DNA from 2 places in the Paenibacillus sp. NRS-1781 genome. Region 2 is predicted to be linked to the other one. Evidence: riboswitches for the same ligand, from Rfam matches in the RefSeq annotation. Region 2 holds a riboswitch; the other holds the start of a gene.
What was found. Region 2 has a riboswitch for glycine ahead of sdaAB (L-serine ammonia-lyase, iron-sulfur-dependent subunit beta). Riboswitches for the same ligand answer to the same signal wherever they lie in the genome.

Region 1: it holds a riboswitch for glycine, as region 2 does, so the genes downstream of both, gcvT (glycine cleavage system aminomethyltransferase GcvT) here and sdaAB (L-serine ammonia-lyase, iron-sulfur-dependent subunit beta) in region 2, are expected to answer to the same signal.

The regions. Positions count from the first base shown of each region.
Region 1 is NZ_JBITPI010000006.1:77,533-93,341, reverse strand. It holds gene ACIFO6_RS02165 (BglG family transcription antiterminator) at 1-1,200, opposite strand, end outside; gene ACIFO6_RS02160 (PTS mannitol transporter subunit IICB) at 1,283-2,761, opposite strand; gene gcvH (glycine cleavage system protein GcvH) at 3,156-3,551, opposite strand; glycine riboswitch at 3,852-4,039, shown strand; glycine riboswitch at 4,040-4,136, shown strand; gene gcvT (glycine cleavage system aminomethyltransferase GcvT) at 4,217-5,317, shown strand; gene gcvPA (aminomethyl-transferring glycine dehydrogenase subunit GcvPA) at 5,437-6,792, shown strand; gene gcvPB (aminomethyl-transferring glycine dehydrogenase subunit GcvPB) at 6,789-8,258, shown strand; gene ptsP (phosphoenolpyruvate--protein phosphotransferase) at 8,376-10,088, opposite strand; gene ACIFO6_RS02130 (HPr family phosphocarrier protein) at 10,081-10,356, opposite strand; gene ptsG (glucose-specific PTS transporter subunit IIBC) at 10,477-12,522, opposite strand; gene glcT (glucose PTS transporter transcription antiterminator GlcT) at 12,778-13,635, opposite strand; gene ACIFO6_RS02115 (SPFH domain-containing protein) at 13,829-15,364, opposite strand; gene ACIFO6_RS02110 (protease) at 15,413-15,809, opposite strand, start outside.
Region 2 is NZ_JBITPI010000038.1:13,922-29,730, forward strand. It holds gene ACIFO6_RS14190 (Ig-like domain-containing protein) at 1-1,389, shown strand, start outside; gene sdaAA (L-serine ammonia-lyase, iron-sulfur-dependent, subunit alpha) at 1,480-2,379, opposite strand; gene sdaAB (L-serine ammonia-lyase, iron-sulfur-dependent subunit beta) at 2,369-3,058, opposite strand; glycine riboswitch at 3,270-3,383, opposite strand; gene ACIFO6_RS14205 (hypothetical protein) at 3,807-4,013, shown strand; gene ACIFO6_RS14210 (amino acid ABC transporter permease) at 4,090-4,740, opposite strand; gene ACIFO6_RS14215 (amino acid ABC transporter permease) at 4,755-5,414, opposite strand; gene ACIFO6_RS14220 (transporter substrate-binding domain-containing protein) at 5,433-6,263, opposite strand; gene ACIFO6_RS14225 (amino acid ABC transporter ATP-binding protein) at 6,295-7,053, opposite strand; gene ACIFO6_RS14230 (cupin domain-containing protein) at 7,361-7,825, shown strand; gene ACIFO6_RS14235 (diguanylate cyclase domain-containing protein) at 7,915-8,628, opposite strand; gene ACIFO6_RS14240 (collagen binding domain-containing protein) at 8,695-12,285, opposite strand; gene ACIFO6_RS14245 (class D sortase) at 12,500-13,126, opposite strand; gene ACIFO6_RS14250 (collagen binding domain-containing protein) at 13,230-15,809, opposite strand, start outside.

The DNA of each region.
Region 1 (15,809 bases), on a different contig from region 2:
GAAATGCATGACGAGAAATCCGATCTCTTCATCCGGCACTTCCATTTCTGTCATGTCCGCCGCAGCCTTCTTCACCGAGTCGAACAAGCTGCCGTAATCCTTGCGGATTTGCTGGAGCAGGGGATTACGGATGGATCTGCCTTCCTTCAAACGTTTGAGTACCGGAGCCATATGGGCAATCAGTCCTTCACGCAGAACACGATCCTCTGCCAATGGCGTGTCTGTCTCTTCCTCTACACGACGAATCAACTCATGAACCGACTCCAGCAGTACGAGATCATCCAGCGGCAGCAGCCGGGTAGAATGATCCTCGGCATCACGGAACAGCAGTCTGAAATAAGATCGTTCCGGCTCTGGAAAATCAATATCCAGCGCCTCTGACAATTCCGTGCATATGCGTTCCACCATAGCTGTGCGCAGCATGATATTCTCATCCGAATCTGTTTTGGAATACGAGAGACGATGATCCACAACGTATCCGAGCCGCAGACGTGCCAGCGAAACGCAAATTTGAATCAACAGCTCCATATATTTGCTTTCCACCCTGTTTTTCAGCCATTTCTCATGGGGCTGCCAGAGGGAATTTTCCACGGTCAGCAGGTTCTCTCTGCCAATCATCTCCAGCAACTTGTCAGCGACACGTGTCACAGGACGAAGCTCCTCCCGGCTGGAAAACAGATCCGATTCATCCAAATACTCTAGAGCCAGCTCGGAAATCGCCCGTCTTTTGTCCGTCTCCCGGCCTGTAATCTCGACGCCGTACCCGCGTCTGCGCACAAGCACGAGTCCCCGTTCCACGATCCAGCCTTGCAATTCGTCCAGATCATGACTGACCGTAGTTACTGCGACCTTCAAATCAGCAGCCAGCGCCAGCAGCTTGATCGGCTCCTGTGTATCCAGCAGCATACAGAGAACCACGATCTTTCTTTCCTCAGCCGAATATTCGTCCGACTTCGTATGCATCAATTGCTCCCGCAGACATACAAGCTGAGCCGGGTCGGCATCCACATAGATACCAATCCCTGATTTTTTCTCCAGCTTTACCGCATGAGCCGCTAACCAATGCTCGACTGCACTGAGCTCCCGGTGAACCGTCCTTGTGCTGACATTAATCTTCGTGGCAATTTCCCCGGCTGTTACCTCTTGGGACTGCTCCAGAAGATATTCCACGATGTCACGTTGTCGTTTCGTAATATTCATAAACGCATACCGTTCCTTCCCAAGCTCATCCCTTCCGCAGAACATACCTACTGCACACAGGCGGCCTGACTACTACAGGGGATTAAGAATCGGATTTCAGACGTTCCACCAGCGCTTCGTATTCAGGACTTTTCAGGAAATTGTCAATAGAAATGTGCTCAGCATTGGGAGCTACCGTTTTAGCCCGGTCTGTCAACGTTTTTTGCGTAATGACAATATCCGTATCCTGCGGAATCTCACTGATTGCCGTGTTTGTTACCGTAACATCCACACCCGCCTGCTTCATTTTTTTGCGTAAAATCGAGGCGCCCATAGCGCTTGAGCCCATACCTGCATCACAGGAAAAGACGATCTTGTTGACATCTGATTTATCCTTGACCGTTTGAACTTCGGCAATCTTGGCAGCAAGATCAGCTTCGCGGTTATCTTCCGTTACAGCGGCGTTTTCGCTTGCACCTTTGCTTTGAGTCTTCATATCCTTCATACGGGATGCCGCTTCCTCAAGCCCCTCTCCTTTTTGCTTACCTGTCTTGAGTAATACCGCAGCCACAGCAAACGATACGACCGCAGCAGCAATCACACCGCTCAGCATTGGCAAATATCCGCCTTTTGGCGTCATCAGGAAATAAGCGATGATACTACCCGGTGAAGGAGCTGCAACCAGTCCGGCACCTGTCAGCATGAAACAGAACGTTCCCACCATGCCCCCTGCTATAGCAGCAAGAATCAGAATCGGCTTCATCAAAATATAAGGGAAATAAATTTCATGAATCCCGCCGAAAAAGTGAATGATGACCGCGCCGGGAGCCGACGACTTCGCAGAACCTTTACCAAACAGGCAATAGGCCAGCAAAATACCGAGCCCCGGTCCAGGGTTGGATTCAAGCATGAACAAAACGGATTTGCCTGTTCTTGAAGCCTCCTCCAGCGCAATCGGACTCAATACTCCGTGGTTCAGTGCGTTGTTTAGAAATAACACTTTTCCGGGCTCAATAATGAGGTTGACGAGCGGCAAAAGCCCTGCGTTCACGAGGAACTGTACCCCTGCTGACAACACTTGACTGATAATTTGTACAAACGGTCCGATTGCCACATGGGCAAGCAACGCTAAAATCGCCCCGATAATCCCTGCTGAGAAGTTATTGACCAGCATTTCAAACCCTGATTTAACTTTGCCGTCAATCGCTTTGTCGAATTTCTTCAATATCCATGCAGCCAGCGGACCCGCTACCATCGCGCCGAGGAACATCGGAATGTCCGCCCCGACAATGACACCCATCGTCATAATGGCCCCGATCACACCTCCGCGCTGTCCGTGAATCATGGTGCCACCCGTATAACCGATCAGCAGTGGCAGCAAATAATTTTTCATCGGATCAACCAGTTGTGCAAAACCCTCATTCGGAAACCATCCGGTCGGAATAAAGAGTGCCGTGATCAATCCCCACGCGATAAAGGCCCCCATATTGGGCATAACCATACCACTGAGAAAACGGCCAAAACGCTGTACGGCAACGCGCGCGCCTCCGTTTGAATTGGACTTTGCGTCCACTGTGCTCATATTCATATCCTCCTTATAGGTAAAAAGCATCACTACCTTTTCTTAAAATTCATACTAAATGACAACGCTATCTTCATCAACGAAATGAAAACGTACTTTCGTCATGAACATTGATGACAACATTTAAATTTAAGGTAAACAGGCGCGAAATCCTTCTGCATAATTCCTCTTAATATGGCCTGTAACATGAGTGTTTAGTCGAAAAACCATCCTGTCATCAGTACAATTTATGTATGAGATCTATCCTCTAAAAAAGATAAAAGAACGTAATTACGCTTTCCAAAAAAGACAGCAAAAAATAGCCGCTATGCCCAATCATCGCGACTATTTTTATACAAAACAGAGCGGACAAACGCCACTCTTATTCAGTTATCCAACCTAATTTGCCCCATTATTACTCATTGGCAGTCAATTGCTCGTACTGATCCGCAGACAGCAGCTTGCTTAGTGCTTTCTCTACATCTTCTCCAAGCTCCACTTCGATCATCCAGCCTTTTTCATAGGGAGACTCGTTCACCAGCTCAGGCGTGCTTTCCAGCGCTTCATTCACCTTCAACACCGTTCCCGTCACCGGAGCGAACAGGTCGGATACTGTCTTTACCGATTCAATAGTACCAATCTCTGCCCCCTGCTCAATCGTTGCTCCCTCCCCAGGCAGCTCCACAAAAACGATATCCCCCAGTTGATGCTGTGCAAAGTCCGTAATACCGATTCGTACCGTTCCATCCTCTGTGCGCTGAACCCACTCGTGTTCCTCTGTGTACCACAATTGCTGCTTCACTTCACTCATCCTGCTCCGCCTCGCTTCCATATGGATTACATCGTTTCGCCTACCCGTCTGTGACAGGTTAAGATTATGACAACAAGAACTCTCATGTCAATAATACTAACAAAAATATTTCACATTTCTCCATATATCGTTCTAACTAAAAATACGACAGGATATAACAAACGCTTACATAACCTTATTTATGAATAAAATGTTTTTAATAATGTTTTTCATGACATTTTTGTTGACATTTCGAATAAATTTGCGTATTAATGGGTTATAACAAGTGCTTTTGGAAATACCCGATAACTGTAAACGCGGATGAACGTGGAGGGAGAGACTGCCAAAACTCGCTAGCTGTTGCCGCCTGTGAAAACAAGGTAGCCAGCGAGTGGAATCAAGCTGTTACCGGCAGGGCCGGATGACGTTTAGCTGATCCAAGGGCAGCGCCGAAGGAGTAAACCTGCACCGCAGGTGAATCTCTCAGGCAAAAGGACCTCTGCCGGACGCATCTCTGGAGAGCATTCGCCATACAGGCGGATCACCCAAGGGGAAACCTGGTACGCACCGGGGTAACTCTCAGGTATCAAGGACAGAGCTGAAAAAAAGTGTGTGGACTGCGGTCCATACGTTTTTTTCGGCCTGTCTTTTTTGTTTAGCTGATCACACTGGATAGGAGTGAAAAAATGACTAACTTGCGAAAAACGCCGCTGTATTCCTCCTACGGCACGCTGCCGGGGGTTCGTTGCATTGATTTTGGCGGCTGGGAGCTGCCTGTACAGTTCAGTGGCATTCAAAAGGAGCATGAGGCCGTCCGACAACGTGCGGGAATGTTCGATGTATCGCATATGGGTGAATTCTTGGTCGAAGGCCAGGAAGCCGAAGCATTTCTGCAACAGGTGACGACGAACGATGTCAGTCAGTTGGAGCCAGGTCAGGCCCAATACTCTCTCCTGTGTTACCCGGATGGAGGTGTAGTAGACGACCTGCTTGTTTACTGTAAAGGGTCGGAGCGTTACATGCTCGTTGTGAATGCCTCCAATATCGACAAGGATTGGGATTGGCTGCTTCGCCATGCTCCTGCATCCGTTCATCTGGAAAACGTATCAGATGCGTTAGCACTGCTGGCGTTGCAAGGACCTGAAGCTGCTCGTATTACCGCAGCCGTGACAGACGTGGACATTACGAATCTGGCATCCTTCCGATTCCGTGAGGATGTGCAATTGTTCGGGGCAAAAGCGCTCGTCTCCCGCACCGGGTACACGGGTGAAGACGGTTTTGAATTTTATGTGCCCGCTGTGGATGCACCGGCAGTGTGGGACGGATTGCTTCGCATCGGTGAGCCGCATGGTCTGGTTCCCGCCGGACTTGGGGCCAGGGATACGCTGCGCTTCGAGGCACGGCTGCCGCTGTACGGACAGGAGTTGTCCGCTACCATTTCCCCACTGGAAGCTGGTTTAGGCTTCTTCGTCAAGCTGAATAAGGGGGATTTTATCGGGAGAGAGGCCCTGCAACGTCAGAAAGAACAAGGTATTCCACGCAAGCTGATCGGACTGGAAATGCTCGACCGCGGCATCCCACGTGCCCATTATCCCGTTTTTGCGGAAGGACAGCACATTGGCGAGGTCACAACGGGAACCCAGTCGCCCACCTTAAAGCGTAATCTGGGTTTGGCTCTAGTGGACAGTCGTTTCAGTTCCCTATCCACACCGTTGGAGGTCGAGATTCGTGGCAAGCGCCTGCGCGCCGAGGTGGTAGCAGCGCCCTTTTATAAACGTCCACGCTGATTTAATACTATAACTATCGTGATCCATTACTAACGCTGCCCCGTTCGCAATCGTTTATTAATCATTTGTTAATCGTTCTACGTTTTTACGATTTTGTTGGTTGAAAGGAGCCAGACCCAATGAAACAGCATCGCTATCTTCCCATGACTGAACAGGATCAAGCCGAAATGCTACGCGCGGTCGGCGCATCGTCTATCGACGATTTATTCAGCGATATTCCTGAGGCGATCCGGTATAAGGGGGAGCTGCCCCTGTCTTCTCGGTTAGACGAAAGAGCCTTAACCCGCCACTTATCAGGACTGGCCGGGCAAAATGCCAATACAGACACGCACGCCAGCTTTCTCGGCGCAGGGATTTACGATCATCATATTCCATCCGTTATCCAGCATATCACTTCACGCTCGGAATTTTATACGGCCTACACTCCCTATCAACCGGAGGTAAGCCAGGGCGAGCTGCAAGCCATCTTCGAATTCCAATCGTATATATGCGAATTAACAGGCATGGCTGTAGCCAATGCCAGTATGTATGATGGAGCGACTGCGCTGGCAGAAGCAGGCTCATTGGCCGCCGCTGCCACCCGCCGCAAGCAGCTCATCGTATCGCGGACCGTCCATCCAGAGGCACGCCAGGTGCTAGCCGCCTATGCGCGCGGGCTGGATTTGGATATCGTGGAAATCGGCTGTGCAGATGGTGTAACCGACATGAAAGCATTAGCGACAGCCATATCGGAACAGACGGCGGCTGTTTTGGTCCAAAGCCCTAATTTTTTCGGGGCCGTAGAAAATCTGAAGCCGATGGCTGACCTGATCCATGCGCACAAGGGTCTTATGGTCGTCAGCGCCAATCCGCTGGCGTTAGGCCTGCTGGAAGCACCCGACAAGCAGGGTGCGGATATTGTCGTAGGAGACGCGCAGCCGCTTGGCATCTCCTCCTCCCTCGGCGGCCCGACCTGCGGCTACTTTGCCGTTTCTCAGGCTCATATGCGCCGTATCCCCGGCCGTATTGTGGGCCAGACCACAGACCGTAACGGCAAACGTGGCTTCGTGCTGACCTTGCAGGCACGGGAACAGCATATCCGCCGGGAAAAGGCCACCTCTAATATATGCTCCAATCAGGCACTGCTCGCTTTATCTGCCTCAGTGTATTTGTCCGTCATGGGTAGACAGGGCATCGCGGAAGTAGCCGCGCTAAACCTGCACAAAAGCCGCTACGCATTGGAGCAATTACTTGGATTGAAGGGCATAACCGCCTCCTTTACCGCACCCACCTTTAACGAGTTTGCCCTGCGGTTACCTGAGAGTACGGATATAAATAAACTGCAAGCCGAATTGCTTGCCGCCGGATTTATCGGCGGCTACGATTTGGGCCAGAATTATGAGGAATATGCGGGTCACATCCTGATTGCCGTGACAGAGCAACGAACAAAGGAAGAGATCGATCAATTCGTACACATCTTGGGGGGATTGCTATGACGCATACTACAGGACAAGATCAGGCGCTCATTTTGGAATTGAGCAGACCCGGCCGTATCGCCTATTCACTGCCTGAATGCGATGTTCCCCGGCGTCCGGTGGCAGAGCTTTTGCCGGATTATGCGCAGCGCAGCGAGCCTGCGGCATTGCCCGAGGTATACGAAGTAGACGTTATTCGACATTATACAGCACTGTCACGGCGTAATTTTGGCGTGGACAACGGATTTTATCCCCTCGGCTCCTGTACGATGAAATACAACCCCAAGGTGAACGAGGATGTCGCCCGTTATGCAGGCTTCGCCAAAATCCATCCGTACCAGCCGGAGGACAGCATCCAGGGCGCCATGGCGCTGCTCCATACGCTTCAAAACGATCTGGCCGCGTTAACCGGCATGGATGCCGTCACCCTTCAGCCCGCCGCGGGCGCCCATGGCGAATGGACCGGGCTAATGATGATCCGCTCCTACCACGAAGCGCGTGGTGAGCGGCGTACCAAGGTGCTCGTGCCGGATTCCTCGCACGGAACGAACCCCGCCAGCGCCACTGTGGCAGGCTTCGAAACGGTCACCCTCCCCTCCACACCGCAGGGGCTGGTGGATCTGGACGCGCTGCGTCAAGCCGTAGGCAACGACACCGCTGCGCTTATGCTGACCAACCCGAACACGCTCGGGCTGTTCGAGAAGCAAATCGCTGACATTGCCGCGATTGTGCATGAAGCGGGTGGCCTGCTCTACTATGACGGCGCGAACTCCAACGCCATTATGGGGATCACCCGCCCCGGGGATATGGGCTTTGACGTGGTGCATCTCAATTTGCACAAAACGATGAGTACCCCACATGGCGGAGGCGGGCCTGGCGCGGGACCTGTCGGGGTAAAGCAGCGGCTCATTCCGTATTTGCCCAAGCCGCTTGTTGTGCGTGATCCACAGGGAATGTACCATTGGGACCTAGAACAGGGAGATTCTATCGGACGGGTCAAAGCCTTTTACGGCAATTTCGGCATTCTCGTCCGTGCCTATGCCTATATCCGCAGCTATGGTCCTGACGGCTTGAAGCGGGTATCCGAATGTGCCGTACTTAATGCCAATTATATGATGCATCGGCTGGCTCCGTATTTTGACATCCCTTATCCGGGATATTGCAAGCACGAATTTGTGATGTCCGGGCGCGCCTTAAAGAAATTCGGAGTGCGTACACTTGATGTTGCCAAGCGATTGCTCGATTTCGGCTACCATCCGCCTACGATTTATTTCCCGCTGAATGTAGAGGAATGTATCATGATCGAGCCGACAGAAACGGAAAGCAAGGAGACGCTTGATGCCTTCATTGACACCATGATCCAAATTGCGCGGGAAGCGGAGGAAACGCCTGAATTGGTGCTGAATGCTCCATATACCACTCCAGTCACGCGACTGGACGAAGCAACTGCAGCTCGCAAGCCAATATTGAATTGCTCATGCAGCTAAAAGCAAACTCCAATTTTGGGCATACAAAAAAGCCGGTATCTGTTAGATACCGGCCGCTGTATGTAGACAGCCATTTTTGTTGGAAAAAGATATACCTTGAAAAGGTGATACCCTTCCTTAGCCTTCAATGCTTTGAACCAATTCAACAACCTGCTCGGCTGTTTGCATGTCCAAAGCTTTTGCAGCCAGTTTCTCCATGTCCGCGCGGGACAATTTCGAAATTTGACTGCGTGCTGGCAGAATGGAAGTGGCACTCATGCTGAACTCATCGAGTCCCAGACCCAACAGCAATGGAATTGCTGTTGTATCCCCTGCCATTTCACCGCACATACCAACCCAGCGTCCTTCACGGTGAGCGGCATCAATAACCATTTTCACTAGACGCAGAATGGATGGGTTATATGGTTGATACAAATAAGATACCCGTTCGTTCATGCGATCCGCTGCCATCGTGTACTGAATCAGATCGTTCGTACCGATACTGAAGAAATCAACTTCTTTTGCGAATTGGTCAGCCAATACCGCTGTAGAAGGAATTTCTACCATGATGCCCAACTGAATTTCTTCAGATACGGCTACACCCTCGGCTACCAGCTTTTCCTTTTCCTCCAGCAACACAGCTTTGGATTCACGGAATTCATTCAGCGTAGCAATCATCGGGAACATGATCCGCAGGTTACCATGTACACTTGCCCGCAGCAAAGCACGCAATTGAGTACGGAAAATATCCTGACGATCCAGACACAGACGAATAGCACGGAATCCGAGGAACGGATTCATTTCTTTCGGCAGATCCAGATAAGGAAGCTCTTTGTCGCCACCGATGTCCAACGTGCGGACTACAACCGGTTTGCCTTCCATTCTTTCCAGAACGGTTTTGTATGCTGTGTACTGTACTTCTTCGGATGGAAGCTTATCGCGTCCCATGTACAAGAATTCAGTACGATACAAGCCGACTCCTTCGCCACCATTATCCAGTACACCAGCTACATCGTTAGGCGTACCGATATTAGCTGCCAGCTCGACGTGCACACCATCGACGGAAACCGTAGCTTCGCCGCGCAGCTTGCGCCACTCTTCGCGTTGCTTGTCGTATGCCACCTGTTTTGCTTGGTATTCCGCAACGATCTCTTCGGAAGGGTTCACAAATACGTGACCGTCCAGACCGTCGACGATAATCAAATCGCCGCTTTTAGCTTGGGACAATATATTTTTCGTTCCTACAACCGCAGGAATTTCAAGTGAACGAGCCATAATAGCCGAGTGCGAAGTACGTCCGCCGATGTTGGTTGCAAAGCCTTTAACAAATTCGCGATTCAGCTGAGCCGTGTCGGAAGGTGTCAAATCCTCTGCAAGTACAATCGTTTCTTCGGCAATTTCTGCAGGACTGACAAAATGAACACCAAGCAGGTGATTCAGGATCCGCTTGGTTACATCCCGCATGTCCGATGCGCGTTCTTGTAAATAAGCACTTTTCATGTTTTCGAACATGGAAATAAACTGTGAAGCTACTTCGTTCAGAGCATAGTCAGCATTAAGCTGCTCGTCTCTGATCTTGGCTTTAACTGGATCGATCAGTTCAGGATCATTCAGAATCAACAGGTGAGAAGCAAAAATTTCTGCTTTTTTCTCGCCCAGTTCCTGTAAAGTTTTTTCCTTAATCGCTTCCAATTCGCTTTGAGATTCTACTAAAGCCGCATTCAATCTTGCAATTTCAGCTTCAGCATCACCAACCGCGCGTCTCTCTACAGCGTAATTCGGATGCTCCAAGATAAACGCCCGGGCAATAGCGATGCCTGCCGAAGCGGCAATCCCGGAAATTTTAAGCATGAACTTCGCCCAGCCCTTCGTTAACGATTACATTTTCAAGAGCTTTCAGTGCGTCAGCAGCTTCAGCGCCTTCACAGATAATGTTGAGGGTATCACCTTGTTCCAGACCAAGAGACAATACACCCAGAATGGATTTCAGAGTTACTTTTTTACCGTTAGCTTCGGCAAAAGATTCAGCACCGCTGAATTTGTTAGCTGTATTTACCAGCGCAGTTGCAGGACGTGCATGGATACCGTCTTCATCTGTAATTCTAAAAGTTGTTTGCATAATTGTTCCTCCCACTTTCCTAATGGATAATATTTATTTACACGCAGTATACGTGTAGTGAAACCGGGTCGATGTGAGGCGACCTGAGCCGCCTCATCACGATTCCGAAACACATAGAGTTTATTTTATCGTAATTATACCATCTTCGCCAGCCTTCAATACTCCAGTTTTGTTTAAAGTTACCGAAGAGCCTTCTGGGAGGTTGGTAAAAATGACGGGTGAGATGATGGATTTTGCATTAAGCTTCACGTATTCCAGGTCTACTTTCATAATAGGCTGACCGGCTGACACAAGATCGCCTTCGTTCACCAAAACGTCAAATCCTTGACCTTTAAGCTTTACTGTGTTTACCCCGATATGAACAAGCACTTCCTTACCGCCATCAGATTGGATACCAATGGCATGCTTGCTTGGGAATACATTGAATACTTTACCATATACAGGTGACACAATCGTTCCATCATTTGGCACGACAGCAAAGCCGTCTCCTGTCATACGTTCTGCAAATACCTGATCGGGAACAGTCGAAATATCAACCAATTCTCCGTTAACAGGCATCACGATATCTTCAACAATGATGGTCTGTTTTTCTTCACCAGCTTCCTTCTCTTCTTGCGGAGCAGGTTGAGCCGGGTCCGGAACAAGTGTGCGTCCCGCCATAATATCAGCCATTTGCGTTTTAATCGTGTCGGAACGTGTACCGAAAATGGCTTGTACGTTGTTGCCGACTTCGAGTACACCCGCTGCGCCAAGCTGTTTGAGGCGAGCCTTGTCAACGTTGGACTTCTCGTTAACTTCAATACGAAGACGTGTGATACAAGCATCCAAATGCTTGATATTGGACGCCCCGCCGAAAGCTGCCAAAATATTGCCTGGAAGCTCGTCTGTGGTACCGACTGCGGCTCCTTCAACATTTTCTGTGGCTTCTTCACGCCCTGGTGTTTTCAGGTTAAACTTCCGTATGATGAATCGGAATCCGAAGTAGTAAATAACCGCCAAAATCAGACCGACGATGATGACGTACCACCAAGACGTACGATTCGGAATAATCCCGAAGATCAGGAAGTCGATAAATCCACCGGAGAAGGTCATACCTATTTTAACATTCAAAATTTGCATGGTCATAAACGACAGCCCTGCAAACACAGCATGCACCGCGAACAGCAGTGGAGCTACGAACAGGAAGGAAAATTCCAGTGGCTCCGTGATCCCTGTCAAGAACGAGGTCAAAGCTGCTGAACCCATAATACCTGCTACATATTTTTTGTGTTCCGGTCTTGCTTCATGATACATTGCGAGCGCTGCGGCTGGCAAACCGAACATCATGAACGGGAATTTACCCACTTGGAATGTACTTGCTGTCAATGTAACTCCATCACGAAGCTGGTTAAAGAAGATTTGCTGGTCACCATGAATCGTTTGACCTGCCTTGTTCACATACTCGCCGAACTCAAACCAGAACGGTGAATACCAAATGTGATGCAAGCCGAAAGGAATAAGTGAGCGTTCAATGACTCCAAAAATGAAAGCGGCCAGTGTCGGATTGGAATCAACCATGAAGTGAGACACGACGTTCAATCCAGATTGTACGGGAGGCCATACAATAACCAGCAATAGTCCAATCAACAACGAAGATACTGCTGTTACAATCGGAACGAAGCGCTTACCCGCGAAAAAGCCCAGATACGAAGGAAGCTCGATTTTGAAAAATCGATTGTACATGGCTGCGGCCAGTATACCGATGATAATCCCACCGAACACCCCGGTTTGCAGCGTTGGAATTCCCAACACGTTCGCATAGCCCGGTATTTTTTGAGCAATCAGACCCGGTGTAACACCTACAGCTGTACCCAAAGTTATATTCATAACGAGATAACCGATGATAGCAGCCAAACCCGCTACGCCTTCACCGCCTGCCAGACCGACGGCTACGCCGACTGCAAACAACAGTGCCAGATTATCGAAAACAATTTGTCCGGCATTCATCATGATCGTCGCTACCGATTGAACCCAGCCCGCATTCAATGCCGGAATGTACTGGAGAAAATCGGGATTGACTAGCATGTTGCCGATTCCCAATAATAGTCCCGCAGCCGGCAAAATGGCTACAGGAAGCATTAAAGCTTTGCCGACACGCTGTAAAACGCCGAAAAGCTTTTTAAACATACGTTCCACTTCCTTCTCTGAAAATTAGAATACAGAGGCAAAACAACAAAAAAGGCATGAGCCGAATAAGTATGTTTGAATACAACCTTGGGATATAGCTTACCCCGGTAGGCTGTAAACAATCATAACTTAAAACAACTCATGCCTGATCGAATCAGTAACACGTTAGATATTCAATTGTTGTCTTGCTCATTACGAAATTTATTATAGCATTCTGCCAAAAGTGAGGCAATACTTTTTTCGATTCTAGCTGTTCTAACGTTGCTCTCCCTGCTCTTTACGTTGGGACAACCGCTGTAAATGCATCGTCAAATAGCTAACCTCAGCCGGATATACGGATTTGCGAAGCCTTTTCTCCATAATCTTCGTGAGCTTCCAGGCTAACATATACATTTCCGGATACTCTTCATTCAAAAGCTTGTCCAATCGGTAAATCTCCTGCACAATTTCCCCCCGACGTACACGTTCAATCGCAAACCTCAGATGAGTCAGCAAACGTGAGTAATCCAGGGATTGGAGAGGAATGCGATAATCCAGCGTAGTCTCTACGACCTGTACCATATCAGCAATCAATCGGGAATCCTTCCTGACCTCGGAAATATGCTGATTCGTCATCGCACTGTAAATATGCAAAGCTACGAATCCGATTTCATCTTCTCCCAGATCCACACCCATCTTGTCCTTGATCAAAGAGACTGCCTGTTCAGCCATCTTGTATTCCTGAGGGTAAATTTCTCTCGTTTCATACAAAAACGGATTATGGATCGTAATGCCCTGTTTATGACGATTAATGGAAAAGGCGATGTGATCGGTTAAAGCAATCAATATGTGCTCATTCAGAGGCTTCTTCGCTTGAAGCTGAACATGGTGAAGCACCTCACCAATGACCTCAATAAGCTTTTCATCCAGCTCGGGAAGCAATCGCTTGTACTGCTCCTGCTCCTCATGGCTTTTTAATATAAATAATTTTTCAACTGAATCCAACGGTATAAGATCGCCGTTTTTGCGATTGAAACCGATTCCTTTTCCAATCACAACAACCTCGTCATGCTCGGGATGCATCCCGATAATCACATTGTTATTCAGCGCTTTCGCCACTTGTAGGCTGCTCACATCCGCACCTCTTTTTATCTGAACCTTGATCCTAAGAATTAGAGCATGAAGCTCAGAGGAATCCACGTTAAAGTACCAAATATTCCGCTAAAGGTCAATAAAAAGAAAACGCTTTTCATCACAATAGACGGGAAAAGCTGTGATGAAAAGCGTTCTTTCTGTTAAGGGGTATCTGCTCCTGAAAGCCCTGCGGCTATTCTTTATCCCGCGGCGCAGCCTCAACCGGGGCATGAATGTGCAGCCTATCCGTTTCACCGGAGGACGGTACGGAATGAAGGCCCTTTTTCCCCGTGGTCAGCCCCTTAATTAACTGCTCCACATCAATACCGGACACACTCTTGAGCATCTCTGGAGCCGTAGCCATTAGCTCTGTGACATAATTACTGACACGCGCTGCTCCTTCTCCCTTGCCTGTATCCACAACCGTTAATTTATCAATGGACGCAATCGGCTCGGCTATCCTTCCGGCCAGCTCAGGCAGCATTTTCACGATAATATCGAGTACGGCTGCCTCGCCAAATTTCTGGAACGCCTCCGCCAGCTTTTCCTTGGCCTCGGCCTCCGCCAGACCACGTAAACGGATGACATCAGCATCCGCCGTACCTTTTGCGCGTTCCGCATCCGCTTCCGCTTGCCCATTCAGCCGTTTTTGTTCAGCTGACGCTTTAGCCTGTGTCTCAATCGAGTATTGCAGTGATTCTGCCTCACGCATTTTACGCGATTTATCCGCCTCCGCGGCTTGCTCTACCGCATACCGATCCGCTTCTGCCTTCTTCTTTACTTCCGCATCATATTGCTTTTCACGCACCTGAATTTCCTTGGTTTGAAGATCAATTTCCCGCTCCTTGCGCACCAGTTCGACCTTCATCTGCTCTTCGACAGCAGTCTGCTTGGCACGAGCCTCCTGAATGTGATAAGCCTGATCGGCTTCCGCCTTGGCTGTATCCTGCTCCTTTTTAAACGAAGCCACTTTCAGTTCCTTCTCCTTGGCTGCCTCGGCAATGTTTGTATCACGCAAAAGTTCAGCCTTCTGTCCCTCCTGTTCCGCACGCGCCTTTTGAATCCGGGCATCCCTTACCGCCTCAGCTTCGGCAATTTCTGCATCCCGTTTCACAGCGGCAATTCTCGGCTTACCGAGCGCATCCAGATATCCGTGCTTATCACGCACATCTTTAATCGTGAACGAGACAATTTGCAGCCCCATCTTTTTCAGATCGCGAGCCGCCACGCCCTGTACTTCCTGTGCAAACCGATCCCGATTACGGTATACTTCCTCCACCGTCATCGAGCCGAGGATCGCACGCAAATGGCCCTCCAGCACTTCCTGAGCCTCTCCCCTAAGGGCCTCCAGCGGCTTCCCGATGAACTGCTCCGCTGCTGTTGCTATATCCTCAATGGAGCTGCCTACCTTGATGATTGCCACACCGTCCGCTATCACGGGAACTCCTTGCTCCGTATACACTTCCGGTGTTGTTACATCCAGCTTGTGGGACAATAAAGAAATAAATTCGGACTGCTGAAAAATAGGCCATATAAAGGCGCCACCGCCGCGCACAATTTTGATTTTGCGACCGGAATCATCCTCGGAAATATTTTTATTTCCCAAAAATGAACCCGTCACGATCATCCCTTCATCCGGTCCTACCGTTTTGTAACGGGCCCAAAAAGCGATCCCTAATATGACGATAACGATGACGACAATCCCCGGAACCAACACAATATCCTGCAAACTTGACACTCCCGTTCACGCTCCCTTCAAGTTTAGCGAATGCGTCGTCTATGTGTCCAGATACGCTACGTGGACGACGCCCTCTGCGACCTCAACCACGACGATACGGGTTCCCGCAGCCAGCGGTTTGTGATCAAAGCTCGATGCTGTATGTATGGTGTTGCCTGCACCCAAGCGGATCATAACCTCCCCGTAACCAACCTCAGGTACCGGAACGGTGACCTCACCGATTTTGCCAGTCAGCTCACGCATCGAGAAGCCGCTGGATACCTCAGAGTTCGCTACTGGCTTGATAAACGCGAAAAACACGAGCACTCCAACCACAAACGCAATCGCAAGGGCAAGCAGAACAACCCGGCTCATGCTCAACCCGGTATATTTCGTCAGCAACACACCCGCCCCGCCAAAAGCGGTCATCGCTCCAAGTAAAACGACGGGTCTGAAC
Region 2 (15,809 bases):
ACAGATAAAGCTACATGGTCCACAAGCGATGAAAAAATTGCGACAGTGAATAAAGGAACGATTATGGCCATTGGAGCGGGTTCGGCTACGGTGACCGCTAAGTATGGTGATAAGACGGTTTCGATTAAGACAGACGTAGAAACCTCCAGATATCTGAATTTGAGTGAGGACAAGCTGAGCCTGAATGCCAAGGAATCCAAAAAGCTCAAGCTGACCGCGACGTATGTAACAGGTGTGGAAGAAGATATCACGGATAAGGCAGAGTGGAAGTCCAGCAATGAAGATATTGCTTTTGTCAGCAAGGGTGAAGTAACGGGCTATAAAACAGGTGAGGCTACAATCACAGCTTCCTATGGCGGCAAAACAGTCACAGCGACGGTATCTGTGAATGTGCCTGGTGACCTGTCCCTGTCCTCCAAAACAGCAACGATTGATATTGATGAGGATTATGTTGCTACTCTGACCGCTACGTATGCGGATGGTCGTAAGGAAGATGTGACACAGGATGCAGAATGGACTTCAAGTGCGGCGGATGTTGCTTCGGTGTCCAAAGGAACCATTACGGGTAAAGCAGCGGGTAAGGCGGTTGTTACCGCCACTTATAATGGCAAAAAGCTGACTATTAATGTACAAGTCGGTCTCGTAGACCGTTTGGAAACAGACACACGCGTGATTGCGCTGGGTGCCCAGGAAACGAAGCAGTTGAAAGTAACAGGCGTCAAGAGCGGCGGTACAAAAACAGATGTAACCAAGGATGCGACCTGGACTACCAGCAGTGTGAAGGTGGTCGAGGTTAGCGAGGGCTTGATCAAAGCGAATGGCAGTGGTAAGGCTACTGTTACAGCTTCTTATGGCAAGCAAAGCATTACATTTACAGTAGAAGTGGATGTAGCGCAACAGATTGAGGCAGATGCTATCGCGCTATCGCTTAAATCCGGAGATCAAAAAACCATCGCAATTGTGGTCAAATCCAGTGATGGCAAAGAAAAGGACGTTACGGCCCAAGCCGAATGGAAAACGTTAAATTATAAGGTAGCTACAGTCAAAAAGGGCCAGGTTACCGCGGTAGGCTACGGTAAAACCAATATTCAAGCGAAGTTTGGCGGGAAATATATCACCGTACCTGTGGATGTCGATACGCTTAAATATCTGCAAACCGACGAAGTCTCGCTGAATTTGAAAGCAGGACAGGTAGCCAAGGTTACGGCTACAGCTACGTATAAGGATGAGTCGGAGAAGGATGTATCCAAGCCGGCAGTCTGGTCCTCGTCCCGAATTATTGTTGCCACAGTCAAAGACGGCAGCATTAAGGCACAGGGTAAAGGTAAAGCTGTGATTACCGTGAAATATGCAGGAAAAACGACGAAGGTACAGGTGAACGTACAGTAAGAAAAAAGGGGTGTCCCAAAAGCCATGGAAATGGCAATGGGACGCCCCTTTGCTTTAAGAAGGATATTCGGTGGCACTACCGCTTAGAAGCTATGACTTATCCTTCTTGGCTGGTATGTTGCGCGTAAGCGACTCCGTCAGACGCTTGCCGGTCGGCGTTTGGGCCAGGCCGCCCTTGGCTGTCTCGCGGTGCTTGGATGGCATCGCGCTGCCGACTTCGAGCATCACGTCGATGACTTCGTCAGACGGGATGGCGCTGCGCACACCCGCCAGAGCCATATCCGCAGCGGCAAGCGCGGTCACGGCTCCCAGCCCGTTGCGCACGATGCACGGAATCTCCACGAGTCCGGCGACGGGGTCGCAAATCAGGCCGAGCGTGTTTTTGAGCGCGAGGCCTACTGCATGGATGGCCTGGTCTGGCGTACCGCCGCGCAGCTCGACCATGGCCCCTGCGGCCATCCCGATGGCTGAGCCAATCTCGGCCTGACAGCCTCCCTCCGCACCGGAGATGAAGGAATTGTTGGCGATGACGTAGCCAATCGCTCCAGCGGCGAACAGTCCGCGCACCATATGCTCGTCATCCCAGCCGAATCGCTCCTGCGCGCTGATGAACACGCCGGGGATGACTCCGCATGAGCCTGCGGTGGGCGTGGCGACAATGCGACCCATGGACGCATTGACCTCCGATACGGAGAGGGCATACGCCATGGCGAGTACCGAGGCATCGCCGGAGCAGGTTTCTCCTGCGCGCAAATATTCCGTCAGGCGTTTGCCGTCGCCGCCCGTCAATCCGCTGCGGGATACAGTGTCCTGTGTTTGCCCGCGATGAACGGCTTCCTTCATGACTTCGTAATAATCAGACATTTGGCGGAGGATTTCTTCCTCTGGTGTGTTCGTCTCTTGCACCTGTTCCTTGATCATCATGCGCCCAATCGTAGTGGATTCCTCGGCGCACAAGGCACCTAATTCATGCAGATGGCTAAACCGCATCGGATTCAGCTCCTTTTTTCAAGTTAATCATTTTGATTTCATACATATGAGGCAAAGCTCGCAGCTCTGCAATTAATTTAGCCGGAGCGGGACTATCTGTTTCAATGGCAGTGAGCGCTTCGCCATCCCGGCCTTTGCGATCCACGTGCATGTAGGCAATGTTAATGTCAGCTGCGCCCAGCGCCGAAGTCACCGCGCCCAATGTTCCGGGCTTATCCGAGTGGAGAAGCACCAGCGTAGGCAGCTCTCCGGTTAGGTTGACCCGGAATTCGTTGAGCTGCTGAACATGAATGTTTCCGCCGCCGATGGAGGAGCCTAGCAGCGTGCGTTGATCTTCACCCTTCCATAGCTCGAAGCGGACCGTATTCGGATGAGGGGCGGGCAGTCCGCTGACAGCCAACTCTACTTCCATCCCGGCCTGCTCTGCACATTGCTCGGCATCTGGAATCCGGTAGTCGTCTGTATCGTAATTCAGCAGTCCGGCAATGAGTGCCAGGTCTGTGCCGTGTCCCTTGTACGTATCGGCAAATGAGCCGTACAGCGTCATGCGGGTACGGTCAGGTTGCACACCGAGCCAGTGCCGGGCAACACGTGCGAGCCGCACCGCGCCAGCGGTATGTGAGCTGGAGGGTCCGGTCATAGCCGGACCGATAATAGAAAATACATCCTTGAAACGCATGGTGTGGCCCCCTGTATGTTTGAATACCATAGTATATGGTGCTGCCGCGCCTTTGCGCGGGTGTGACGGCTTCTAATGCTGACGCAGCATGTGAGTACAAAAAAGGACAGGATAAGGAAATTTCCCTTATCTCTGTCCTCGTTACCTGAGAGTTTCGTACGGTGTCATACCCGCCTTACCCCTTGGGTGGCTTGCGCTCTCTCCAGAGTTGCGTCAGATGACGATACATGGACCTGAGAGATTATCCGCCAGCCGGGTGCTGACGTCTTGCTCCTTCGGTGCTGCCGGGATGTGATTCCCAGACAGGCTCTCCCGTCATCTTCATTCGCGTATACCGTTCAACATTTCCTCCTAAGCGTAATGTATGCCATGCCTGGTGTCAATCACAGGTTGGGATTTTACATAATTTAGGACTCTTCGTTCCATTCGGCCAGGTCAAGGCAGAGGGCGCGTTGACGGTAGCAGAAGCGCTTCAGCACCAAAGCATGGAGCCTATTCCAATCCAGCCAAAGGCATGAGTACGGAAGAAGCTGCATCTCCGGTTATTTTTGGTGCTGAAAATTAATCTGTGGTTGGTTTTTTCAATGATCGTGATAGTCTATTCTTAATTGATATATCCATATACTGGTGATAGGATAAGTTCAAATTATTCCGACTAAATCGGTGTGTAATGTTCATGAGAGGTTTAACATCAAGCGTGGTGCGCATAAGCAGGACAAGACCATGGAGAATGGAGGAAGCATATACATTGAGTAGCGAGCCGGTGTTGGAAATCAAAGGGTTAACGGTATCTTTTGGCATTAAGGATGAATATTACCCCGCAGTCGACCATCTGGATCTGACGGTCAACCCCCTCATGCGCTCAAGGACCTACAGCAGGCGCAAGCTTCCATTGAGGAGCTTCGCACCTCAATGGAAGCTTGCGGATCGGTATCACTTTGCTGGAGCTGGATAACCGGATGGACCTTGGCATTGTGCTGACAAAACGTTCAGGCTGGCGGCAGCCCTGATCATGCTACGCGTGCTGAATGCTAATGAGTGCGCACCTCCAGCCTGCGTGCAAGCAGCGACATGCTGTAATTAACAGCGAAGTACAAGAAGGCGGCGAATAGCAGAGCAGGAATGACGAAGGACTGATTTTGACCGCCAACAATCTGAATGTTATGCGTCAGCTCCGGCAGACTGATAATGACCGCGAGAGAAGTATCCTTGAGCAGGGAAATGAACTGGCTGACGATAGGTGGCACCATGCGGCGGAGCGCTTGTGGCAGAATGATATGCCATAACGTTCTGGAATAGCTCAGCCCGGAGGACCGTGCGGCTTCAATCTGTCCTTTATGGACGGAGTTCAAGCCGCTACGGACAATCTCGGCGATCATGGCCCCCTCAAAGATCGACAGGCCCGTAATAGCTGCCCATTTGAGCGAAATGGACAGGCCGATGGACGGTAAGACCATACCGATGAAGAAGATAATGAGCAATAACGGAAGATTGCGAATCAGATCGATTAAAAAGGCCGCTACTTGTGAAATGACAGGTAAACGCGTATAGCGCAGGATTCCAAACACGATACCAAGCACGAAGCTGAATATGATGGAATAAACGGAGACCTCCAGCGTTAGCAGGAAGCCCTCCAGTATAAAACGCACATTAGGCCATACAAACAAGCCGCTGAAATCCATACGGGCTTCCCTCCTCAGGATGTTTTGGACAGACGACGTTCCATATACAGGACAAGAAAGCTAAGTGGAACCGTCAAGGTAAGGTATAGCAACGCTGTGATGGCATAGACGGTGATGGGCATAAAGGTATCCGAGTTAATCAGATCCGAATAATACATCAGGTCCAGTCCCGCTACTATGGCCAGTACGGAAGAGTTTTTGACCAGATTGATGAACTGGTTGCCAATCGCAGGCAGTACAATTTTAATCGCTTGTGGCAAAATAATACTGATCATCGTCTGGTTGTAGCTCAGCCCGGAGGAGCGTGCGGCTTCGAATTGCCCCTTTGATACAGACTGGATGCCGGCACGTATCGCTTCTGCAATAAAGGAGGCGGTGTATACGGTCAAGCCAAGCGTTCCAGACACAAAACCATCCAAAGGAACACCCAAAGTAGGAAGTCCCAGATAAAAAAACAATACAACGATCAGCAACGGGATATTACGAATGACCTCTACGTAGACGGTGCCAATCCAGTTCATCCATTGAAAGGGAGCGATTCGGAGGATGGCGATGATCGCTCCCAGAATAAAGCTTCCGATCAAGGCAATGACACTGGCTTGAACGGTATGAAGCAAGCCTTCTATGAAGCGGTCGCTATGGTCGAAAAGTACGTTGATATCAAAAGTAAGCATCTGCGGATGACACCCCCATTATTCGGGTTTAACCCCAAGCCATTGCTCGTGGAGCTTATCGTATTCACTGTTGCTTTTCAGCTCCTTGAGCGTATCGTTAATGGCTTGCAGCAATTCCGTTTGTCCCTTCTTCACCGCAATGCCGTAAGGTTCCTCAGTGAAGTTTCCGCCTACGAGGGTGTAATTCGGATCTTGCTGTTGCATGCCGAGCAGAATAGAGTTATCGGTGGTCAACGTCTGACCTTGACCTGCCTTGAGTGCGTTGAATGCATCCTGGTAGTTTTCGAACTCCAGTATAGTCGCTTTGGGTGCTTTTTCGCGGATATTTTTGGCGGAGGTGGAGCCTTTAACTGCGAGTACCTTGGTAGCCGGGGTCAGGGACTCCAGACCGGTAATCGGGCTTCCTTTTTTCACGAGCAGGGATTGCCCGGCGTTAAAGTAGACGTCGCTGAAATCGACCTGCTTTTTACGTTCGTCCGAAATGGTCATGGTTGCGATAATGGCGTCGATGTCTCCGTTTTGCAGCAAGGTGATTCGTGTCTTGGACGTGACTTCCTTCAATTCAAGCTTGGTTTCGTCTCCAAAAATATGTTTGGCTACCGCCTTGGCAATGTCGATATCAAAGCCTTCTACTTTCCCGCTAGCCGGGTCTTTCAGACCGAACAGCTTGGTGTCGTATTTCACCCCAACAACCAGCTTGCCACGTTGCTTGATGGCTTCCAGCCCGTTGGCTGCCGCCGCCTCATTCCCCGACGTTGCCGTTCCTTGCTTGCCTCCACAGCCAGCCAAAACGAGTAGACAGGACAGCGTAAGCAGCATAAGGGCACTCCATGAATATCTTTTTCTCATTTGAACAATCTCCTTTCGATTAAAGGTCTGTTTAATGGTGAATCAGACGGCTCAGGAACAGGCGCGCCCGCTCTTCACCCGGATTCTGAAAAAACTCGGCAGGCTGACTGTCTTCTAAAATCTGTCCTTTGTCCATGAAAATGACGCGATCCGCTACTTCACGGGCAAAGCCCATTTCATGAGTCACTATGACCATGGTGATGCCCTGATGGGCGAGCGAACGCATAACATCCAGTACCTCTCCGATGGTTTCGGGATCCAGAGCGGAGGTAGGCTCGTCAAACAGCATGATCTTTGGATTCATAGCGAGGCCACGGGCGATAGCAACCCGTTGCTGCTGTCCCCCGGACAATTGGGCGGGGTAGCTCTGTGCTTTTTCCTCGATTCCAACACGCTTCAAATAGGTGATGGCTGTTTGGATAGCCTCTTTCTTCGAGATCCCCAGCACCTTCATGGGTGCGAGTACAATGTTCTCAATTACCTTTTTATGGGGATACAAATTGAAATGCTGAAATACCATACCGATATTGCGCCGGAACGCGTTAATATCAATCTTTTTGTCATGTACAGGTATCTCGTTGACGATCAGCTCCCCGTCCGATATGGTTTCCAAACGGTTGATGCAGCGTAGCAGGGTGCTTTTACCCGAGCCGGAGGGTCCGATGATCACGACGACCTCGCCCTCCTTAATCTGAAGATTGATGTCTTTAAGTACATGGAAGTGACCAAAATGCTTGTTGACGTTGCGAAACTGGATCAGAAGGCTCACCCCTTTCAGGCTTGGATACATAGCTTGGTAGATTGGCTGGCATGATAAAGCTCTATCAAAATTTCAAAATTTTCTCTCATGATACTATAAGCTTACAATGAAAAACAAGATTTTATGTCATAAAACTTCACTCAAAATATATTTTTATGTAATTATTCATGAGTGAATCGATATTTTCATATGTAGATGAGCATGCATGCACAAATTAATGTTATTAAATTTGACATAAAATAATCTCCTTCGACATTCCAAGGGAGAAACGTGACAAAAGCAACGTTATGTTTTACAGTAGGGGAGAAGGAATTTAGGGTAAAGGAAGGTTAGTGCAATGACGAAAGCTATTTCACCGCTGGTAACCGCATTGGGCATGGAGCCCCATCCGGAAGGCGGCTGGTACAAAGAAATGTGGAAGTCCCATTTTCAAATTCCGAAGCCTGTACTGCCGGATGTGTATTCCGGTCCGCGCTTTGCAGCTTCATCGACGTATTTTTTGCTGCATCCGGGCGAGTTCTCCGAGTGGCATGTCGTGCATTCGGATGAGCTGTGGCTGTATCATAGCGGAAGCCCTGTGGAGTTGAAATTGGGTGGAAGCGGAGAACAACCTGGTGAAGAAACGGTGATTATCGTCGGTGCCGATGTGGAGGCAGGACAGCATCCACAAGCGCTGGTGCCGGGCACAGTATGGCAAACGGCGCGTCCGCTTGGGGATGAGCCTGTGCTGGTAACCTGTGTCGTTGCTCCGGGATTCCACTTTGACGATTTCAAGCTGATTGCAAAGGACAAAACTGAATAAGGAAGTTTTTATTGGCGGGTGTGTTCCTTAAATTAACAGGATGGCCCGCCTGATTTATATTCTCTGCTGGGTTTGGATTGTTTTCTGGCTTATAGAGGTGAAGGTTTTTTTGGGGCATGGACATTATGGCGCTTTCGAATGTCTTTTGCGAGGTTTTTGATCCGTGTAGTGTTGTATGAGCTGCTCTGTTTCCGGTTAATCTTGGAATATACGGCATAGCGATTTCTTCCCATTCGTTTGGCATGGTACATGGCGATATCTGCCTCTTTGAGCAATGTCTGCAGATTGTCCTTCTGGGATGGGTTCAAGCTAATACCGATACTTCCTGTGACAGATAGTCTGTGTCCATGAATGCTGTAGGCGCTGCTGATTTTTCTTAGGAGGAGTTGCGCCAAAATTTTTACCTGGTCGGAATCAAAATTTTTTATAATGAGTAAAAATTCATCCCCTCCAATTCGAAAAGCCTTTTGGTTCGCATTCATGACTTGTAGCAGATGAAGGCTAACTTCATGTAACAGCATATCGCCAACCTTGTGTCCATAAGCATCATTAATGGCTTTGAAGCCGTCCAGGTCAATGTATAAAATAGCAGTGCTTTCTTTGCCTTTATGTTGCTTCCAAAAGTGGTTGAGCGCATTCCGATTGAACAAACTTGTTACAGGGTCTTGGTAAGCAAGTTTCCTTAGCATAGTTCTTTCCACAAATACAGACCTTAAAAAAATCCCAAGGCATGTCCATACGATCAGGTTTAAGATCAATAAACACAAGAGCATATAGGAGTTTTGAGCTAAATTCAAGTTCATGTCACCACCCATATCATGATAGTACCCCTTCCTCGCTTTGTGTAAGCCAGAAAGGGGATTGTTTGATTATTTCATTCTTTTATTTTTGTGCATCCGTCTGTATTTCAAATAGGCACCCAGAAGAATGAAAGACATTCCGCTCAAATAGAAGGGAGCAGGACTGTTTTCTCCTGTCTGCGGTAATTTATTTACCTGCGGAGTACGACCTGAATCACTTGGGTCCTCGGGGTCCTCAACAGGGAACTTGATGCCTCCTTTGGGTATGGGTTCATCTTCAATCTCTACAGGTGGAGACGATTTCTGAGGAGGATCCATTTCTGGCGATTCCGGCAGCGCATCGGGTTCTTCAGGAGGCTGCTCAATCTCTGGAACACCCAATGGCACATCTTCATCTTCAACGATCTGTGGCTCATTGGTTACTGGCTTAACGGGTACATTCGGCGTTTCTGTGGGCTCAGGATCTTTATCGTGCTTTTTACCTGAACCCGGATTCGTAGGTGTTCCTGGATTCGTAGGCGTTTCTGGATCGGTAGGTTTACCCGGATCAACAGGGGTCTCTTTTTCATTGGTCACCACGATCTGCTTAATACCTGAGCTTTGTTTAACCGTGGCGTCTATGTTGACCGCTGTCTTCGAGGCTGTTATTTTATAGCCTGCTGGAGCTGCAAGTTCCTCCAGAATATATTCATCATACAGCAATGAATTGAACAAAATTTTCCCGTCTGCATTGGTAGTTTGAATGAGCGGGGCTCTTTTTTGGTTCTTATCATAGAGTGCAAAGCGTGCTCCAGGCAACACCTTGTCAGGATGATCCTGGTCAACCTTGGTCACTTCCAGGCTTCCTGTTATGCCTCCCCCTGAACCTGAGCCGGAGGATGTCCGCACGATGATTTCTTTACTGGTTTCTCTCAGCTCCGTAGTTAAGCGGTCGCCCTCAAAATAGACGCTGTTACTCACTTTCGCTTTATCATCCGCTTGAATGAAAGATTGATATTCCAAAATATAGCCGGATGAAATGGCCTGTGTGAAGCCAAGCTCAAAGGATTGCTGACCTTGATCGTTTGTCGTAATTTTCAGCTTATAATCCTGATCCTTGACTAATTCAGTGCCTTTGGCAGCCTCTTCGTTGGCTGATACTTTGGTGGAATACAAATGAAAGGAATCTTCAATCAGGATTTGATTGCTGCTGGGTGTATCCACGATTTTGGCGTTGGAGACATAAGATTGCCCTTCATTGATCCGGATCTGCCATTCGATCTTATTACCATTCTGGCTACCGGCTTTTGTAACGTATTCTCCCCCATGAGGCACAGTTACTTTGGCTGCCCACTCAGAGATCATGTTTTTTCCATCCATCAGCAGAGCCTTATTGTTGATTTCTTTATCAATAAGCTCTCCCTCCAAGGTGGTCTGGAAAGTGATCCAGTAGGGAGTGTTGATCTGTTCATTAAAACGGATACGCAGCTCATTGCCGTTATCAGCGGTGGGAAGAACAAGGGTGTATTGGTCTGCCGACAGTTGAGCTCCCTTTTCCACACCATTCCACCACCCAAGCAGTGTCATGTCATACACTTTGACAGAGCCGGGAACCAGCTTCTGACCTTGCTGTAGCGTATCCTTTATTTCAGCCTGATTCAGGGTTTTACGGTTATAGTTCGTCAAGATGTCCCATGTGATGTGCTTGGAGGTAGCGTTATAGCTTCCTTGCTTGGCACCGTTCTGCTGTGTCAGATTGTCAGGCCATAGCCGGGCTTCGGCTTCAGCAGAGTAGGGCGTTCCATTTTGCACCCATGAGATGGAAGCTTTATTCCAGAACTCCGACTTGCTCGTATCCTTTTTCCATTCATTGTTAAATGTTGTTGAATAGCTGATGGTATACGCGTCCTGGATCGTTTTATGGAAACGTATCGTGAATCCTTGCTTATAGTCATGTGATAAAGGAATCAGTTCATAATCTGCTGGTGATGTTAGTGTTGATTTTCCGTCCGCGCTTTGGATCTTTAATGTATCTGGTAAAAGAGCCAAACCGCCATTCGGAAACGTATCGTTGATCACAACCTGATTCATCGTATATTTATCCTTATTGATGGCAATAACCCAGGGAATCGTTTTTGTGTTGTAGTTCGGTTCCTTGAAGCCTTTAACAATGACCCCGCTTTTTAGCTCAGTGGTGGTATCTTTGGTTACTCCATCAGACGTTACGGTATTCGTTATACGTTCATTTTTAAGTACACGATCTACCGCCTTGGTTTGATAACGGATCGTGTATGCTTCCTCTACATCGTAGTTGAAGCGTAAATCGAAGCCGTTGGCCGTTTCATTGCTAACCAGTGAGACGGTATATTCGGAGGAAGAAAGTTCCTCAGAAGTTGATCCTTTGTACACTTTAAGTGAACCAGCCACGAGCTCTTGGCTTTTGTTGAAGCGGTCAGTTAACACGGCTTTCCCGGCGGGAATTTTCTTTTCGCCAAAATTATACTTGATCGCCCAGGATACCGTTTGCGTAACCGGATCGTATTGCTCCATTTTTTTGGACAAGAATTCGCCGCGTTGAACGGTTACTGTAGCTGTTGCAGAAGCGTCTTTCGTATTGCTGCCAGAAAAAGTGGCTGTGTTGGAAAAACGTGATTCTTCGCTGGTGATGTTAGTGGAGTATTGGATTCGGTATGCGCTACGGATGTTTTCATCTTTAAAACGGATGATGAAGCCGGTACCAGCCGAATCGGCTTCCAGCGTATACTTATCCTTATCCACCGGATCACGCAGCAAGGTTGAACCATCCACGTTGATTTGTAAATAATATAACCGGATAGAATCCCTTACCAGCTCCAATCCTTGGGGAGTCGGGTCAGTGACTACAGCATGTTGAACCGTATCCAATTGTTTATTTACGTCAATCGTCCAATCAATCTGACGGGTTCCATTGGCTTTCCCCTGCTTATCCAGGGAAGGGCCTGCCGCAGGCTTGATATTTACGACTGCTGTTTGTACGCCCCCCTTGATCGGGATGGCGATAATGACCTCTGTACTGCCATTTTCAATTTGCTTGCTGAACTCGGTCTTAACCTCCAGTTTTCCGCTGACATTGGAATGGCTCTCCAGGTAATCGTTAAAAGTCATGACCACTTTGCCTTGGCGGTCTACCGTGAAATGGCCAACATTTCCATCTGTCGTAACCAAAGGAGAGGAGATATCTGTGTAGATTTCAAATTGCTCGGGCAATTGAAAGGTAAAGGTGTCTCCGGCCTTGTACGTATTGTTGGGAAGCTCCCAGTCATAAATGAGATGGACTGCATCGTCAATGTCCAAGCGACTATCGGGATTGTATACCGCATCAATCACTTGACCGGTCGCATCGGTCAGGGTAAGTTTCGTTAATATACTCGCTTGAGCAGCTTCTTCAGAATTTGTGGCGACCGCTGCTTGAACAACAGGAGCTGGTAGGGAAGGAGGCATCTGTTGTTCTGGTTCTATGACTGGTTCTGTTTCGGGTACTACGATATCATATACATCATTTGTAACGGTTTGCTCTGCCTCGGTTCCAGCAATCTCCGGCTGATCCGGGGCAGGGATTTGAGCATAAGCTTGGGTGATACCAAAAAAACTTTGTAAAATGAGTAATAGTGCAATAATTAGTACATTCCATTTTTTTCTCATACTCTATTTAATTCTCCTTTCTAAAGATTATTGTATAAAGATTACTGTATATTGTATTCATGTCAGGACGTTTATAGCATCCCTCCTTCTTTCACGGAAGTAATATATTCAACGGACTAAGAGTCTGTCCAATGAAATAGAGATACCTCTAACGCTGCAAATGAAGTAAATCTAAGTAGCAAAGGGTGTTCGGATATGGCGAACAGTTCCAGCTTTAGGTGCTTTGTCGGGCCTGAACAATGAGGCGATGTGTCGGATTTACAAGAGGGTCACATGTAATTAATGTGAGAAGCTTTTGATTTTCAAAACTTTTCAGAACGGAGACGTCTGTAGGAGCGACAATCGAAATTTTATAGACTGTATAACTATATTGTTCACCCTTGGTATTAATCATGATTTTATCTCCAATCTTCACCTCGTTCAGCCGATTAAATAAACGTCCTGCTGTACGCGCACGGTGGGCTGCTATGGCGGCGTTTCCTGTCTGACCCAGAGCTGCCGTTTCCGACATATGTACAGATGCGTGCTTCATATTATCCCGAGTTGCACCCTCCAGCACAGGAAGCTTCAAATCAATGCGATTAATGCTAATGGTGGCAATGGGGAGTTGCTTGGTGTCTGGTTCATTTGCGGGTACCGAAGGACCTCGTGTGGTTTCGATGCCCGTGTTTTCTGCAAGCTTGCTGGACAAGCGCTTATAGCTGTCGATAATGCTAGGGTTCAATACCTCTGCTTCTTTCAAAAGCTCGCCCTGCTTCCGATCTTCGATCCATTCATTGGCTTTAGGAAACAAAATAATGAGTAATCCCAAGGCGATAAACAAGTATGATAGCTTACGCAATCTAAAAACCTCCCTAACATATGTAAGGTGTATCGCGTACTGATTTTAAAAATCCCCCCTTTCTCATTTAGTGTAGTCTGAGAAAGGGAGGGGATGATTATTTTTATTTTTTGCCCATCCGTCTATATTTCAGATATGCGCCACAAATGATCATAGCTAGGCCTGTTAAATAGAAGGGAGCAGGGCTGTTTTCTCCTGTTTGTGGCAATTTATTTGCCGATGGTGAAACATTCGGATCTTTCGGTACATCAGCAGGAACTTTGATTCCACCACGAGGCAGAGAGTCGTCATCACTTTCCACGGGGGGATTAGGTTCCTTATTAGGTTTAATGATTGGTAATTTCGGTTTTGCTTTCGGTGCAGGTGTAGATGCAGGCACAATACCACCCGTTGGCAGGCCCCCATCATCATCCGTCTGTTTTTTGTCAGGTGTAGATGCAGGCACGATGCTATCTAATACTGGGCTCTCAACATCCACAGTCTGTTCTTTATTGTCCACTAAAGGAACGGATATAGACGGCGTAGTTGTTGTTTCAGAATCTTTGTCGCGTTTTTTACCTGATCCCCCAGGGCTGGTAGGTGTACCAGGCGTGCCTGGGTTGGTAGGTGTACCAGGCGTGCCCGGATTAGTCGGTGTACCAGGTGTACCCGGGTTGGTAGGTGTACCTGGATCTGTATTGTTTTCTTTGTGGTTGGTTACCACAACTTTCTTAATACCAGCGCTTTGTTTGATTGTATCGTCTATTTTGATTTCAAGCTTACTATCCATTATTTTATAGCCTTGGGGAGCTACTAGCTCTTCCAAGATGTAATCATCATGGAGCAATGCAGAGAACACAATCTTCCCTTCCGCATTGGTAGTTTGAATGATTGGGGCTCTTTTCTCCGCTTTATCATAGAGCGCGAATTTTGCTCCAGGCAGTACCTTATCAGGCTCATCCTGATCAACCTTTGTAATTTCGAGGCTTTCTTTAATACCACTGCCTGAACTGGAGCCGGAAGAAGTCCGCACAATAATTTCTTGATTCGTCTCCTTCTGTTCTGTTGTTAAGCGATCCCCTTCGAAGGATACTTTGTTGCTCACCTTTTCTTTGTCAGCTGCATCAATGAACGCTTGATATTCCAGAATAAAGGCGGAGGAAATCTCCTTCGTAAAAGCAAGCTCAAAAGTTTCCTGACCTTGAGCATCTGGCTTGAAAATGAGCTTGTAATCAAGATCCCTAGTTAGTTCTGTACTCTTGGTAACCTTCCCGTTTTCAGACACCACAGTTGAATACAGATGAAAGGAATTCTCGATCAGAATCTGATTGCTGCTGGGATGATCCACAATTTTGGCATTTGTTACTTGAGACTGTCCTTCGTTTATACGGATTTGCCAGTTAATTTTATTCCCGTTCTGGCTGCCGCTTTTAGAAACATATTCTCCACCGTGAGGTAAGGTTACTTGGGCTGACCATTCTGAGATTATATTTTCTCCATCCAGAAAAAGGGCCTTATTGCGGATTTCTCTTTCAATAAGTTCTCCTTCCAGCGTCGTTTGGAACGTAATCCAATATGGGGTTTGAATCTGATTGTTAAATTGGATACGCAACGTGTTGCCATTTTGTTCGGATGGGAGAATAAGTGTGTACTGGTCTGCTGGTAATTCGGAGCCCTTTTCCACGCCGTTCCTCGATCCAGTCAGTGTCATGTTGTACACTTTAACGGAGTTTGGCAGTAGCTTCTGACCTTGCAGCAATGGATCTTTTATTTCCGGTTGTTTTAGGGTCTTACGGTTATAGTTGGCCTTAATGTCCCATGTGATGTGTTTGGAGCTGGCATTGTAGCTTCCTTGCTTGGCTCCATTCTGCTGGGTCATGATGTCTGGAAAGACCCGGGCGTCTGCTTCTGCAGATTTTGAATCTCCGTCCTGCTGCCATTCAATGACGGACTTATTCCAGAACTCAGTCTTTTTCACATCTTTTTTCCAGTCATTATTGAATGCGGTTGAATATTTGATCGTATAAGTATCTTGAATTGGTGCATGGAAAATGATATTAAATCCTTGCTTATTATCCGGTGATAACGGAATAAGCTCATAATCTGCGGGAGCTTGAAGCTCCGTTTTTCCGTCAGCGGATTGGATTTTCAAAGTATTCGGCAACAAGGCCAAGCCGTCGTTGGGAAATACATCCTTGATGACGATATCGTTCATAATATATTGATCTTCATTGATGGTAATAACCCAAGGTATGAATTTTGCGTTATAGTTCGGCTCCTTGGATTCTTTAATAATAATTCCACTTTTAAGAGTTGCTGTGGCATCCTTAGAGACTCCACCTGAAGTCACACGGTTCGTTACCTTATCATCTTGATATACACGTTCTTTGGCTTTCGTTTGATAACGAATGGTATAGGCTGTATCCACATCGGAGTTGAATTGGAGATCAAAGCCGTTGCTGTCCAGATCATTCGTAACCGGAGAGACGGTATATTCTGAGGATGGAAGTACCTCTTGAGTATCGTCTTTGTATATTTCAAGTGAAGCGGGAAGCCATACCTGACTGTTGTTGAACCGATCACTTAACAAGGCTTTGTCGGCAGGTATTTTCTTTTCGCTGAAGTTGTACTTGATCACCCAAGATACCGTTTGTGTAACAGGGTCGTAGCTTTCCACCTTCTTGGACAAGAATTCTCCGCGATC